One region of the Streptomyces sp. NPDC048370 genome, then DNA from elsewhere that is predicted to be linked to it. Evidence: riboswitches for the same ligand, from Rfam matches in the RefSeq annotation. Region 1 holds a riboswitch; the other holds the start of a gene.
What was found. A riboswitch is a leader RNA that binds a small molecule or an ion and turns the genes downstream of it on or off. The one in region 1 is predicted to bind cyclic di-AMP.
Positions count from the first base shown of each region.

Region 2: linked by a shared signal. The riboswitch ahead of ACGFYP_RS22460 (transglycosylase family protein) and the one ahead of ACGFYP_RS27955 (C40 family peptidase) in region 1 are both predicted to bind cyclic di-AMP.

Region 1 covers NZ_JBICYI010000015.1:66,148-73,316, forward strand. The annotation lists gene ACGFYP_RS27945 (ATP-dependent Clp protease proteolytic subunit) at 41-664, shown strand; gene ACGFYP_RS27950 (hypothetical protein) at 672-977, shown strand; cyclic di-AMP (ydaO/yuaA leader) riboswitch at 1,292-1,489, shown strand; gene ACGFYP_RS27955 (C40 family peptidase) at 1,493-1,969, shown strand; gene ACGFYP_RS27960 (LysE family translocator) at 2,035-2,661, opposite strand; gene ACGFYP_RS27965 (LysR family transcriptional regulator) at 2,734-3,639, shown strand; gene ACGFYP_RS27970 (ATP-binding protein) at 3,680-4,138, opposite strand; gene ACGFYP_RS27975 (8-amino-7-oxononanoate synthase) at 4,297-5,463, opposite strand; gene bioB (biotin synthase BioB) at 5,608-6,876, shown strand; gene ACGFYP_RS27985 (adenosylmethionine--8-amino-7-oxononanoate transaminase) at 6,869-7,169, shown strand, end outside.
Region 2 covers NZ_JBICYI010000010.1:192,056-199,224, reverse strand. The annotation lists gene ACGFYP_RS22480 (Ppx/GppA phosphatase family protein) at 255-1,169, opposite strand; gene ACGFYP_RS22475 (DUF501 domain-containing protein) at 1,166-1,708, opposite strand; gene ACGFYP_RS22470 (septum formation initiator family protein) at 1,845-2,309, opposite strand; gene eno (phosphopyruvate hydratase) at 2,423-3,709, opposite strand; gene ACGFYP_RS22460 (transglycosylase family protein) at 4,059-4,751, opposite strand; cyclic di-AMP (ydaO/yuaA leader) riboswitch at 4,755-4,929, opposite strand; gene ACGFYP_RS22455 (transglycosylase family protein) at 5,195-6,187, opposite strand; gene ACGFYP_RS22450 (cytochrome P450) at 6,302-7,169, opposite strand, start outside.

The sequences.
Region 1 (7,169 bases):
ACCTGTACGTCCTGTACATTTTTTACAAGGAGGCATCGCCATGCACGCTCGCTACGTCCTGCCCGAGTTCACGGAGCGCACGAGCTTCGGGAGCCGGACCCTCGACCCGTACTCCAAGCTGCTCGAGGAACGGATCGTCTTCCTGGGCACCCCCATCGACGAGACCTCGTCGAACGACGTCATCGCGCAGCTCCTGCATCTGGAGTACGCCGATCCGGACCGGGACATCTCGCTCTACATCAACTCCCCCGGCGGTTCGATCAGCGCCATGTCCGCGATCTACGACACGATGCAGGTCGTCACCTGCGACGTGGAGACCACCTGTCTCGGCCAGGCCGTCTCGACCGCCGCCGTGCTGCTCGCGGCCGGCGCGCCCGGCAAGCGGCTCGCGCTGCCCGGCGCCCGGGTCGTGCTCCAGCAGCCCACGACGGACGAGCCGTTGCAGGGGCAGCCGAGCGATCTCGACATCCAGGCACGGGAGTTGATGCGGCTGCGCGCGATGCTGGCCGGGATGCTGGTCACCCACACCGGACAGAGCCACGAGCGGATCGACGCCGACATCGACCGGATCACCGTCCTCGACGCGCCGGCGGCCACCGCCTACGGCCTGGTGGACCACGTGATTCAGAACCGAGGGGCGTCGGGCGGCGCCGGGGGAAGGTGAGCGTCCGATGGTTCCCGAGCTGCCACCGCTGCCCGCCCTGACGCGCGCCGAGGGCGAGTTCATCGACGCCTATCTCGAAGTGGTCGATCTGCTGGGCCGTATCAATCCATCCAGGGCTTCGCATACGTATGGGGCGCTGCGCGCGGCCCAGGCGCTGGTGGGGCGGGTGAACGCCCTGCGCGACGCGCTGACGGCGATGCATACGCGCGGCGAGAGCGAGGTGCACGCGGAGACATTGGCCCGTGCGCTGCGGGTGTTGGACGGGGAGCGTAGGTCGGGTCGCGTCACTGTCCCGGAGACACCGGCGAGTTGACATTCTCCCGTGTCGTGTCGAGGTCCACACGGAGCAGCGCGGCCACGGAATCGCTCCCCCGTTCGGCGTAGTCGACGAATCGACATATGTGCGGGGTGAGTTGCGCAACAGGTGTACGCATCTGGCGGAATCGGGCGTTCCACCCCTGGTCCGGGACTCGTCGGCCAAACCTCCGACGATCACGAAACATGCCTGTCCACCCGAATGGATCAGTCGTGAGGAGCCTCACATAACGCCGTTTCGGCTCGGATTTCGCCTGTGTTGTGGGTCAAGATCCCTCACGACGACAAGCCCCCGCCACCGCGGCGGGGCGGTCCGGGCGGACGCCGAGTCCTGCCGCTGTCCCGGATGTCTGGTCGACAGGAGTGGATCGGCAGGAGTGGAGGACCCGAGCAGTACGGGACGGCCGGCCAGTGGGGCCGTTCCTCGGGGTGAAGCCGCGACCGCGGCCGGGCAACTTCGCCAGCCCGAACCCGACAGGTCATCCTTCACAGGCGGCTGACGAAGGGTTGCGCATGACTGCGCAGATTCATGTCCCGTCCATGCTGTCCCGGGCCGGAGCCGTCTCGGCTCTCACCCTCGCCGCTCTCGGCGGCACGATGCTGGCACCAGGAGCCGCACCGGAGGCCCAGGCCGCGACGTCGTACGCCGGCAAGGCGCTGAACATCGCGGCTTCGAAGAAGGGATCGCCCTACAAGTACGGAGCGTCAGGACCCACCCGGTTCGACTGCTCGGGGCTCACGCTCTACTCGTACAAGAAGGCGGGCAAGTCGCTGCCCCGTACCGCGCAGCAGCAGTACAACAAGACCCGGCACATCTCCGCGTCCAGCAGGCAGAAGGGGGACCTGGTCTTCTTCCACTCGGGTGGAAGGGTGTACCACGTGGGGATCTACGCGGGTAGCGGAAAGATCTGGCACTCGCCCAAGTCGGGGTCCTGGGTGAAGCTCGACAAGATCTGGTCGTCCAAGGTGTACTACGGCCGGGTGCGCTGACGCCCCGTCCGATCGTCGCGAGCGGAGGGTGCGGTGGCGCCGCCGCACCCCTCGCCCCAGCAGGGTCAGTGTCCCGGTGACACCAGCAACGTCACCCCGAGCGCGGCGAGCATGCCGCCCGTCACCCCCTGCACGGTCCGGGCCGTCCGGGGCCGCCGCAGCCGGTGGCCGAGCCGGTCCACCAGGACCGCCACCAGCGGGAACCAGAGCAGGGCCAGCAGCACCACGATCGACGCGAGCAGCAGGGTCCGCGGCAGCACCGCGGCGCCCTCCGGCACGAACTGCGGAAGCAGGCTCAGGAAGAGCACGGGCGCCTTGGGGTTGAGGACGTTGGTCAGGAAGCCCTGACGGAACGCCCGTCCGACCGCCCGCTCCCCCGCCGTGTCCGCCGACGGCTCACCCGCCGACGCCCGCAGCGCGCCGCGCAGCGCCTGCACGCCGAGGTAGAGGACGTACGCGCCGCCGACGATCTGCAGCGCGCGATAGAGCGCCGGTACGGCGATCAGCACGGCCGCGAGCCCGGCCACCGCGAGGGCGGTGTGCACCAGGAGCCCGCCCGCCACACCCACGGCGCAGGCCACCCCCGCCCGGCGCGAGGCGAGAGCGCTGCGTACGACGACGGTGAAGTCCGCGCCCGGCATGGCCACCATGCCCGCCGCGACCCCGATGAAGGCGATCAGCTGTCCGTCCATGACCCCAGCGTGCCCGCCGTGAGCCTTTAGTGTGTAGACACGATCTTCTGGGTCTGGCCAAAGGAATGCTTTATGCAGGATCTGGTGCGGCTCGCGGCACTGGTGGCCGTCGCCGAGGACGGCTCGATCACCCGGGCCGCCGCCCGGCTCGGCTACACCCCGCCCGCGCTCTCCCAGCAGCTCGCCAAGCTGGAGCGGGAGGCGGGCGCCGCGCTGCTCGTCCGGCACCACCGGGGCGCACGGCTGACTCCGGCGGGCGAGCTCCTCGTCACCCGGGCGCGCCGGGTCCTGGACGAGATGGACCGGGCCCGCCATGAGCTGGCCCGGCTCAGCGGTCTGTCGGGCGGGCGGCTCCGGGTCGGCACCTTCACCACCGTGGGCATCCATCTGCTGCCACCGGTGCTCAGCGCCTTCCGCCGGGCCCACCCGGACGTGGAGCTGACGGTCGCCGAGTACGAGCCGCCTGCCGGGGTCCACGCCGTGGCGGCGGGCGAGGTGGATCTCGCGCTGACCCACACCTACGAACCGGCCGAGCCGGCACCGCTGCCGCCGGGCGTCGAGCTCGAGCCCCTCCTCGTGGAGGAGTTGGTCCTGGTCACGGCGCCCGGCCATGTCCTGGCGGAGGGTTCGGGCCGGCTGCCGATCACGGACCTCGCGGGCCGGCCGCTGATCAGCAGCGCGCCGGACCATCCGTCGCGGCGGGGCGTGGAGGGCGCCCTTGCCCGGGCGGGTGCGACACCGTCGGTGGTGTGCCGTACGCCGGGCTACGCCCTGGTCTGCGCGCTGGTCAGCGCGGGTCTCGGGGTGGCGGTACTGCCGGAGATGGTCGCGTCGATGACGGCTTCGCCGCTGGGTGTACGGGCGTTGGAGCCGACCTCGTTCCGCCGGACGATCTCGGTCGCCCACCGGGGCGAGGAATCGGGCCCCGCTGCCGCCTCGCTGCGTACGCTGCTGCGCGGCGGGTTCGCCCGCGCCTAGGCGGCGCTCAGGCGGCGCCCGGCTCGCGCCTGGTTCGCGCCTAGTTCGGAGAGACGGAGGCTGAGGCGGAAGCCGAGGCGGAAGCGGTCCAGGGCAGGTTGATCCAGACCGTCTTGCCGCCCTCGTCGGTCGGGGTGACCGAGAGCCGGCCGCCCGCCTCGGCCGTCAGGATGCGGATGATGACCATCCCGCGTCCGTTGTCCTGCTGCACGGCCGCCGGGAGCCGTTTCGGCCAGCGGGGATGGCTGTCGGTGACACCGATGTGGAGCTGCTCCTCGCGCTCCAGACGGACGTCGACGGTGAAGGTCGGCGACTGTCCGAAGGTGTGCTGGACGGCGTTGGTGGCCAGCTCCGAGACGATCAGCCGGACCGTGTCCGCGGTGTCGCTGCCGCCCGCGAGCCCCCATCCGCTGAGGACGTCGGCGACATATCTCCGGGCGGCGGACACCGAGGCGGGATCGCTCGGCAGAGTGACGGTTGCTTCCTGGTGGTCTGCCATGGCGACGCTGTCCCTTTCCCACCGGGCCCGGCCCGGTTTGCACTTCGCGTCAGACTGCCACCGATCGTGTCCGCCTGGGCGGCGATCCACCAAGATATGTGCATATTTGTCGCTCGAAGCGGTGAACTCTGCTACGAGAGCACGTATTTGGGTCCCGGTCAGTGGGAAGGGGGCGCGGTCCGCACGATCGTGGCGACGGCCTGCTCGATCTGCGCGTCCGTCAGATCCGCGCGGGCCGTGAGCCGCAGCCGCGAGATGCCGTCGGGGACGGACGGCGGCCGGAAGCAACCGACGACGATCCCCTGCTCACGGCAGTCGGCGGCCCATCGCAGCGCCGCATCGGGCGAGGGCGCGCGGACGGAGACGACGGCGGCGTCCGGGCGCACGGCGGTCAGACCGGCCTCCGTGAGCAGGCCGTGCAGCTGGGTGGCGACGGTCCTGGCGCGCGCGGCGAGGCCGGGCTCGCCCTGGATCAGCCGCAGGCTCGTCAGGGCGGCGCCGACGGCCGCCGGGGCGAGTCCGGTGTCGAAGATGAACGTACGGGCCGCGTTGACCAGGTGCTCGACGACCCGGGCCGGTCCGAGGACCGCTCCGCCCTGGCTGCCCAGCGACTTGGAGAGGGTGAGGGTGGCGACCACGTCCGGGTCGCCCGCGAGCCCGGCGGCGTGCAGGGCGCCCCGGCCGCCGTCGCCGAGGACGCCCAGACCGTGGGCGTCGTCCACGACGAGCCCGGCGCCGTGGGCCCGGCAGGCCTCGGCCAGTTCGGGCAGCGGGGCCCGGTCGCCGTCCACCGAGAAGACGGAGTCGGAGACCACGAGCGACCGGCGGTCCGGGTGGGCCCGGAGGGTCTTGCGTACCGCCTCGGGCTCGGCGTGCGGGACCACGGCCGTCTCGGCGCGCGAGAGCCGGCAGCCGTCCACGATCGAGGCGTGGTTGCCCGCGTCGGAGACGATCAGCGCGTCGCGGCCGCTCAGGGCGGTGAGGGCGGCGAGGTTGGCGGCGTAGCCGGAGGAGAAGACGAGGGCCGCCTCGAAGCCGCAGAACGCGGCGAGTTCTTCTTCGAGCCGGGCGTGCAGCCGGGTGGTGCCGGTGACCAGACGGGAGCCGGTGGCGCCCGCGCCCCAGCGGCGGGCCGCCTCGGCGGCCGCCTCCGTGACCTCCGGGCGGCGGGTCAGGCCGAGGTAGTCGTTGCTCGCCAGATCGAGCAGCTCCGACTCGGCGGACCGGGGCCTCAGGGTGCGGACGAGCCCCGCCTCCGTGCGGCGGCGCGCCTCGGCGTCGGTCCAGTCGAACGGGGTCCGGCGGGTGTCCTCGTCCCGGTGCATGGGGCAGATCCTTTTGTAGGCAGCGCACAGACCCTAACCGTCGGCGCCCGGGGACAGGGTGTGGCCATCCACACACGTCAAACCGGCGCGTTTGTTCAGATCCTCCTTGGCCGCGAGGTGTGCCGTAGGCGAGGATCAGCCCTTATGGACCTGCTGAACACGCTGGTGGACAAGGGGCTGCGGCGAGAGCTGCCGAGCCGTGAAGAAGCGCTCGCCGTACTGGCGACCTCCGACGACGAACTGCTCGACGTGGTGGCCGCGGCGGGCAAGGTGCGCCGCCAGTGGTTCGGGCGGCGCGTGAAGCTGAACTATCTCGTCAATCTGAAGTCCGGGCTCTGCCCCGAGGACTGCTCGTACTGTTCGCAGCGGCTCGGTGCGACGACCGGGATCCTCAAGTACAGCTGGCTGAAGCCGGACGAGGCCTCGCAGGCGGCCGCCGCCGGTGTCGCGGGCGGAGCGAAGCGGGTCTGCCTGGTGGCGAGCGGCCGGGGGCCGACGGACCGGGACGTCGAGCGGGTCGGCAGGACGATCGAGGCCATCAAGGAGCAGAACGAGGGCGTCGAGGTCTGCGCCTGTCTGGGGCTGCTCTCGGACGGCCAGGCGGAGCGGCTGCGCGAGGCGGGCGCCGACGCCTACAACCACAACCTGAACACGTCCGAGGGGACGTACGGGGAGATCACCACCACCCACACCTACGCGGACCGGGTGGACACCGTGCAGAAGGCGCACGCCGCCGGTCTGTCGGCGTGCTCGGGTCTGATCGCGGGCATGGGCGAGAGCGACGAGGACCTGGTCGACGTCGTCTACGCGCTCCGTGAGCTGGACTCGGACTCGGTGCCGGTGAACTTCCTGATCCCGTTCGAGGGCACGCCGCTGGCGAAGGAGTGGAACCTCACCCCGCAGCGCTGCCTGCGGATCCTGGCGATGGTCCGGTTCGTCTGCCCCGACGTCGAGGTCCGGATCGCGGGCGGGCGCGAGGTGCACCTGCGCTCGATGCAGCCGCTCGCGCTGCACATCGCGAACTCGATCTTCCTCGGTGACTACCTGACGAGCGAGGGCCAGGCCGGCAAGACAGACCTGGACATGATCGCCGACGCGGGCTTCGAGGTGGAGGGCGCGGGCACGACCACGCTCCCGAAGCACCGCGCGGACGCCCTCGCCGCGGCGGCGGGCGCGGCCGGCGGATGCGGCTCGGCGGCGTCGGCGGGCTGCGGCTCGCAGACGGAGGCCGGGGCCGGTGGGGGCTGCGGCTCGCACGCGGAGGCGGGCGGCGGCTGCGGGCCGTGCGGTGGCCACGCGCCGGAGCCCGAGGCGGCCACGGAGGCCGCGCCGGCCGAGGTGCCGGGCGCCCGGACCGACCTGGTGGCCGTGCGCCGTCGTGGCGCCGGAACGGACCTCGCGCCGAATGCGTAACGAGGAACTGCTGGCCCTGGACCGGGCGCACGTCTGGCATCCGTACGGCCCCATGCCGGGCCGTGCGGATCCGCTGGTGGTCGAGTCGGCGTCCGGGGTACGGCTCCGGCTGGCCGAACCGGCGCACGGACAGGCCGAGTTGATCGACGGCATGTCGTCGTGGTGGTCCGCGATCCACGGCTACAACCACCCGGTGCTCAACGAGGCGGCGCGCGGTCAGCTGGACCGGATGAGCCACGTGATGTTCGGCGGGCTCACCCATGAGCCGGCCGTCCGGCTCGCCGCCCGGCTCG
Region 2 (7,169 bases), on a different contig from region 1:
AACCACAGTGCAGGGGTGAACGTTGTTCACCCCTACTGAACTGGCCCGGAGAGGGTCCGTTAACCCCGAACCACGGGGTGCGTTCACACGATGGAAACAACGAGCGAACAGGGCCCTCGGCCTACGAATGAGCCCCGACAGGGGCGCTGGAGGCCCAGTTGGCCCTCCACGACCCCCATCAGGGCCCATTTCCTTGTGAAGAACTTCACGAACTTTCCCGACGCGGTGTCGCGGGGGGCGTCGGGGCGTGCCCGTTATGCCACGGAGAGTGCGATTCCGTCGAGGATGTCGTGCTCGCTGACGACGACCTCACGGGCCCCCGTCCGCTCCATGATCTCCAGCAGGACGAGCGCCCCGGCGACGATGACGTCGACCCGCCCGGGGTGCATCACGGAGATCGCGGCGCGCTCGTCGTGGGTCGAGGCGAGGAGCGTGTCGACGATCTCCGCGACCTTCTCGTACGCGATACGGGAGTGGTGGATCTTCTCGGAGTCGTACTCCTGGAGCCCGAGCGCGATCGCGGCGACCGTGGTGACCGAGCCCGCGAGCCCGACCAGGGTCTCGGCCTCCCGCAGCGGCACGGTCTCCTCCGCCAGGTCCAGGGCGGCGCGGATGTCGGCGCGGATCGCGGCGACCTCCCCGGCGGCCGGCGGGTCGCTGCGCACATGGCGCTCGGTGAGCCGGACGCAGCCGATGTCGACGGAGCGGGCGGCCTCGACGTGCCGGTTGCCGACGACGAACTCGGTGGAGCCGCCGCCGATGTCCACGACGAGGTACTTCTCCGTGCCGTGCAGCTCGCCGGTGGCGCCGGTGAAGGAGAACTCGGCCTCCTGGTCGCCGGTGATCACCTCGGGCTCGACGCCCAGGATGTCCAGGACGCCGCTCACGAACTCGTCGCGGTTCTCCGCGTCCCGGGAGGCGGAGGTGGCGACGAAGCGCAGCTTCTCGGCGCCCAGCTCCTTGATGACGGCCGCGTAGTCGCGGCAGGCGGCGAAGGTCCGCTCCAGTGCCTCGGGCGCGAGCCGGCCGGTCCTGTCGACGCCCTGGCCGAGCCGGACGATCGTCATCCGCCGGTCCAGCTCGATCAGTTCACCCGTCTCCGGGTGGACGTCGGCGACGAGGAGACGGATGGAGTTCGTACCGCAGTCGATGCCCGCGACCCGGGTCATTCGGCGGCCTCCTCGTCCTTCTCCGCGCACGGGGTGACGCAGGGGCCCTTGGCCCACCACTCCGGCAGCATCGCGATCGCCTCGTCGCCCAGCGGGTTCACGCCGGGGCCCGCGGCCAGCGAGTGGCCGACGAGGACGTGCAGGCACTTGACCCGGTCCGGCATGCCACCGGCGCTCGGGAAGCCCTCCAGGACCTCGATGGCGTCACGGCGGGCGATGTAGTCCTCGTGCGCGGCCCGGTAGGCGGCGGCAAGCTCCGGGTCGGTGCCGAGCCGGGCCTGCATCTCCTTCATGACCCCGTTGGCCTCCAGCGTGCCGATCGCGGAGGCCGCCCGGGGGCAGGTCAGGTAGTACGTGGTGGGGAACGGGGTGCCGTCCGGGAGCCGCGGCGCGGTCTCGACGACGTCCGGGTTGCCGCAGGGGCAGCGGTGCGCGATGGCGCGCAGCCCCCGGGGCGGGCGGCCGAGCTGGTCCTTGAACGCGGCGACGTCCGCCTCGGTCGGCTCGGTGCGGGCGGTCTGCGGAGGGGGCGTTTCCATGCTGCGTCTTGTCTTCTCGTCGAGGGCGGTCGGTGGGGTGGACGGTGGGTGGACGGTGCTCGGATGCGGGGAGCTCCCGCCCGCCCGGGGCGTCACGACCCGTCGGGGCCGGGGTCCATCATCTCGCGTCGTGGCGTCAGCGGCCCGTGTCGGCGCGGTCGACGCCGTCCCAGAGGTCGGAATACCAGGGGCGGTCCGCCTCGCTCTGCTCGGTGCGGCGGGCGCGCTCGGCCTCGGGGTCGTTCACGGTGAAGCCGGTCTCGCCCGGCATCACGTAGTGCAGGTGCTCGCGGGCGAGCCGGCGGACGTACGCGGGGTCCTGGAGCCGGGCCTTCTCGTCCCGCAGCTCCTCGACGCGCGCGGCGGCCTCGGCGGCCTGGCGCTCCTGCTCGGCGATCTCGCCGCGCTGGGAGACGTACTGCCGCATGGGGTACGCGAGGGCGACGACCAGCGAGCAGACGACCAGGGCGAGGAAGGCCGCGCGGCCGGTGAGCCGGGAGCGGCGGGCCTGGCGGCGGGTCTGGGAACGGTAGACGCGGGCGGCGGTCTGCTCACCGAGCAGCTTGATCCTGGTCGCGGTCGAGAACCGGTCCCGGGCCATGTGCGCGCCTCCCCTTTACGTACGGACGTCCCCGCACACGGTACGGGACCGGGTGCGGGGACGTACGTAACCGAGGGTGATGCGGGGTCCTCAGGACCCTCCGGATCCTCGGATCAGCCCTTGAAGCGCGGGAACGCGCTGCGGCCGGCGTAGACGGCCGCGTCGTCGAGGATCTCCTCGATGCGCAGGAGCTGGTTGTACTTGGCGACGCGCTCGGAGCGGGCCGGGGCGCCGGTCTTGATCTGGCCGCAGTTGGTGGCGACGGCGAGGTCGGCGATGGTGACGTCCTCGGTCTCGCCGGAGCGGTGCGACATCATGCACTTGAAGCCGTTGCGCTGGGCCAGCTCGACGGCGTCCAGGGTCTCGGTCAGCGAACCGATCTGGTTGACCTTGACGAGCAGCGCGTTGGCGGCGCCGTCCTCGATGCCGCGGGCCAGGCGCTCCGGGTTGGTGACGAACAGGTCGTCGCCGACGATCTGGACCTTGGAGCCCAGCTTGTCGGTGAGGACCTTCCAGCCGTCCCAGTCGTCCTCGAACAGCGGGTCCTCGATGGAGACCAGCGGGTACGCGGCGACGAGCTCCTCGTAGTACTCGGTCATCTCGGCGGCCGAGCGCGACTTGCCCTCGAACTCGTACGAGCCGTCCTTGTAGAACTCGGACGCGGCGACGTCGAGCGCGAGCGCGATGTCCTTGCCCGGGGCGTAACCGGCCTGCTTGATGGCCTCCAGGATGAGGTCGAGCGCCTCACGGTTGGAGTCCAGGTTCGGGGCGAAGCCGCCCTCGTCGCCGAGGCCGGTGGACAGGCCCTTGGTCTTCAGGACGGACTTGAGGGTGTGGTAGACCTCGGTGCCCCAGCGCAGGGCCTCGGAGAAGGACTCCGCGCCGATCGGCGCGATCATGAACTCCTGGATGTCCACGTTGGAGTCGGCGTGCGAGCCGCCGTTCAGGATGTTCATCATCGGAACGGGCAGCAGGTGCGCGTTCGGGCCGCCGAGGTAGCGGAAGAGCGGGAGGTCGGAGGCCTCGGACGCGGCGTGCGCGACGGCGAGGGAGACGCCGAGGATGGCGTTGGCGCCGAGGGAGGCCTTGTTGTCCGTGGCGTCCAGGTCGAACATGGCCTGGTCGATGAGGCGCTGCTCGGTGGCGTCGTAGCCGACGAGCTCCGGGCCGATCTGCTCGATCACGGCGAGGACGGCCTTCTCGACGCCCTTGCCCTGGTAGCGGTTCTTGTCTCCGTCACGGAGCTCAATGGCCTCGAACGCACCGGTGGAGGCACCGGACGGAACGGCAGCACGGCCGGTGCTGCCGTCGTCGAGGCCGACCTCGACCTCGACCGTGGGGTTGCCTCGGGAGTCCAGGATTTCCCGGGCTACGACGACGTCGATGGACGGCACGAGCATCTCCTTCTGGGATGTGACGCTAGATGTGACGCTTGCGGTGCAGGGTCGCTTTGGCCTTGCGACAAGAGCCTAACCGGCTCGCGGGCTCCAGCCAGCCGGGCGCCCGCCCCCTGGGACGAAAAAGGACCCAAGGGTACGCATCCAGGGCCAAAGACCCTCAGAACTACTCGCCGGTAACCCCGGCGCGGCCGCGCGACGGGGCCGCCCGGCGGTCCGCGGACGACGGACCCCGGACAGCGCGGAACCCCGGTCCGGAGCGCACGGGGGAAGGGCGCTCCGGACCGGGGTGGTCACCGCGGGAGGGTCGAAGGACCTACGTGAGCCGCCGGACTCACGCGGGCCGTCGGGCTCACTTCAGGTGAAGCTGCTGGCCCGGGTAGATCAGGTCGGCGTCCTCGACGACGCCCTTGTTGAGCTCGAAGAGCTTCGCCCAGCCACCCTTGACGTCGTGCGCGGCGGCGATGGTGCTCAGGGTGTCGCCGGAGACGACCTTGTACTCGCCGTCGCCCTTCTTGACCTTCTTGCCGGTCGGGGTGGTGACGGTCTTCTTGGACTCGGCCTTCTTCGGGGCGGTCCGCGTCTCGCTGCGGGTCGTCGGCTGCTCGGCCTGACGCTCCGGCTTCGGGGCGGCCTGCTGGGCCGGGGCGCTCTCCTCGACGGCACCGGGGGTGGCGGACGAGAGGCCGACGCCACAGCTCGGCCAGGCGCCCTTGCCCTGACCGGCGAGGACCTTCTCGGCGATCGCGATCTGCTGCGACTTGGAGGCCTGGTCGGCGCTGGCGGCGTACTGGGTGCCACCGAAGGCGGCCCAGGTGGAGCTGGAGAACTGCAGGCCGCCGTAGTAGCCGTTGCCGGTGTTGATGGACCAGTTGCCGCCGGACTCGCACTGGGCGACCTTGTCCCACTCGGAGACCGTGGCGGCCGAGGCGGTGCCGGCGGTCATCAGGGGGGCGGCGACGGCGACACCGGCGACACCGGCGAGGGCGACGGCGCGGGTGGCCTTGGAGGGACGACGGTGTTTGCCCTTGGCGGAAAACAGCATGGAGATTCTCCTCACCGACGCCTACGAGGTGAGCTGTCGGGTTCGGGCCATGTGAGTTGCCCGGCCGCGCGGCTGGCGCGCGGCTTCACCCCAAGCCGTTCCTTCGGCCGTCTGTCTCAACGGCCGGGGACGGCACTTACCTTGGGTCCCCCGCTCCTGCCTACGGCGCATGACGCGACGACTGTTCCCATCGGCCGACGGCAGGATTCGGCGTTTCGGTCGACGGGGCCCGCGGTGGCGAGCGGTGACGACCGTAGACACAGACCCGAGGGAAGTTCAAAGACGTCCATGAGGGACAAAACGGCCCTACTTGCCTCGGGACGAAGGGTATTTACGCAGGTGAGAGGTGACGGAAGCAGAGTTTGCGGACGAGACACGCCAGTTGAGGCGAAGAGACCCATGTCTCACTTGCACAGAACCGGACATTCGGCCTCGAACCACCCCTACTTCGGGTCCGTCTCCGCGTCCTTCTCCGCGGGCGTACCGATCGTCAGATCCAGGCTCTGGCCAGGGAGGATGAGGTTCGGGTCGGCGCCGACGGTCGATCGGTTGGCGTCATAGAGGGCGCCCCAGCCGCCGGGGAGTTCGTTGCGCTGGGCGATCTCGGTGAGGTTGTCGCCGGGCTTGACGGTGTATTCACCGATAGCGTCCGCGATGCCCTCGGCAGGCGTCTTGTCCGCAGTGTCGCCACTGTCCTTACTGTCCCGATTCGCCGCCTCCTCGTCGGTGGCGCCCGGTGTCGACCCGTCAGCCGGCGAGGCGTGACGGCCCGTTTCACGCGAGTTGTCCGTCTTGCCCGACTCGTCCGTCCCGTCCGTAGCCTCCGGGGCAGCGCCGCCCCGGTGCTTGCCGGTCCCGGGAGCGGTCGGCGCGGGGGACGCCCCGGGGGTGGCCGCGGAGGGCGAGGAGGGCGCCGACGGGGTCGGGGTGGCCTCGGGGCCCTCGAGGGCCTCCGGCGGGGCCTGGACGTTCGGAAGGCCGGCGGTCCGGTTGGACTCCGGGAGCGGGCCCGTCGGCTCGCTCGGCTCGACGGCGGGACCCGGGTCGACGCCGGGCTTGACGCCGTCGACGGTGAGACCGGCGATCGGGGCGCAGGTGGCCCACTGGGTGTCACCCGCGGCGAAGGCCTTGTCGGCCACCACTATCTGCTGGGCGCGGCTGGCGAGGTCCGCGCTCGGCGCGTACGCCAGACCGCCGTGGCGCTCCCAGCTCTCCTGGGTGAACTGCAGCCCGCCGTAGAGGCCGTTGCCGAAGTGGGCGCTCCACTGGCCGCCCGACTCGCACTCGGCGACCCGGTCCCAGGTGGCCGCGTCGGCGGCGGAGGCCGAGCCCGCCCCGAGGAGGGGCAACGCGAGGGCCGATCCCGTCACGCCTGCGGCGACGACGATGGCGGGGGCCTGGCGGGGTCTGCGGTGTCGTCCGTTCCCGGAGCGCATGCGGAGCTGCCTTTCGCGTGACTGCTGAGGTGACGGTGAACGTAGCGGCATTCGAACGTGAGTCACAAGTCGATGCAGCGGAGATCACGTAAAAGTCACAGTCTTGACGGATCGTCAGCTCTCGCGAGAGGTGGACGAGGGGGAGAACTCCACCGGAAGTGTGCGCAATCCACGCATGATGAGCCCGCCCCGCCACCGCAGATCGGACGGATCGGCACCAAGTCGCAGATCCGGCAGGCGCGTCAGGAGCGTGGCAAGCGCGATCTGTCCTTCGAGCCGGGCGAGCGGCGCCCCGATGCAGTAGTGGATGCCGTGCCCGTAGCCGAGGTGTTGGTTGTCGCGCCGGGACAGATCGAGCGTGTCGGGCTCGTCGAAGCGCGCCGGGTCGCGGTCGGCGGCGGCGAGCACGACGAGGACCGGGTCGCCCGCCGGGATCGCCTGGCCGCCGATCGTCAGCGGCTCCATGGCGTACCGCCAGGTCGCCAGCTCCACCGGCCCGTCGTAGCGCAGCAGCTCCTCGACACCGGTCTCCAGGAGGCCCTGCTCCCCTGCGGCGAGCGAGGCCTGCAGACGGGCGCGCTGATCCGGATGACGGAGCAGGGCGTACATCCCGTTCCCGATCAGATTGACGGTGGTCTCGAAGCCGGCGAAGAGGAGGATGAAGGCCATGGCGGCGGCCTCGTTCTCGGTGAGGTGCTCGCCGTGGTCGGAGGCCTTGATGAGCCCCGAGATCAGGTCGTCGCCGGGATCGAGCCGCTTGCGGTGGATCAGCTCCGCGAGGTAGCCGCGCATCTTCTTGACCGACCGCGCCACCCCGCCGCGCGGCCCTCCGCCGTGCCGGATCATCATCCCGGCCCAGTCCCGGAAATCGTCCTGGTCCTCCTCCGGCACCCCGAGCAGGTCGCAGATCGCGTAGATGGGCAGCGGGAAGGCGAACTCGTGGATGAGGTCGGCGGAGCCCTTCGCCGCGAAGGAGTCGATC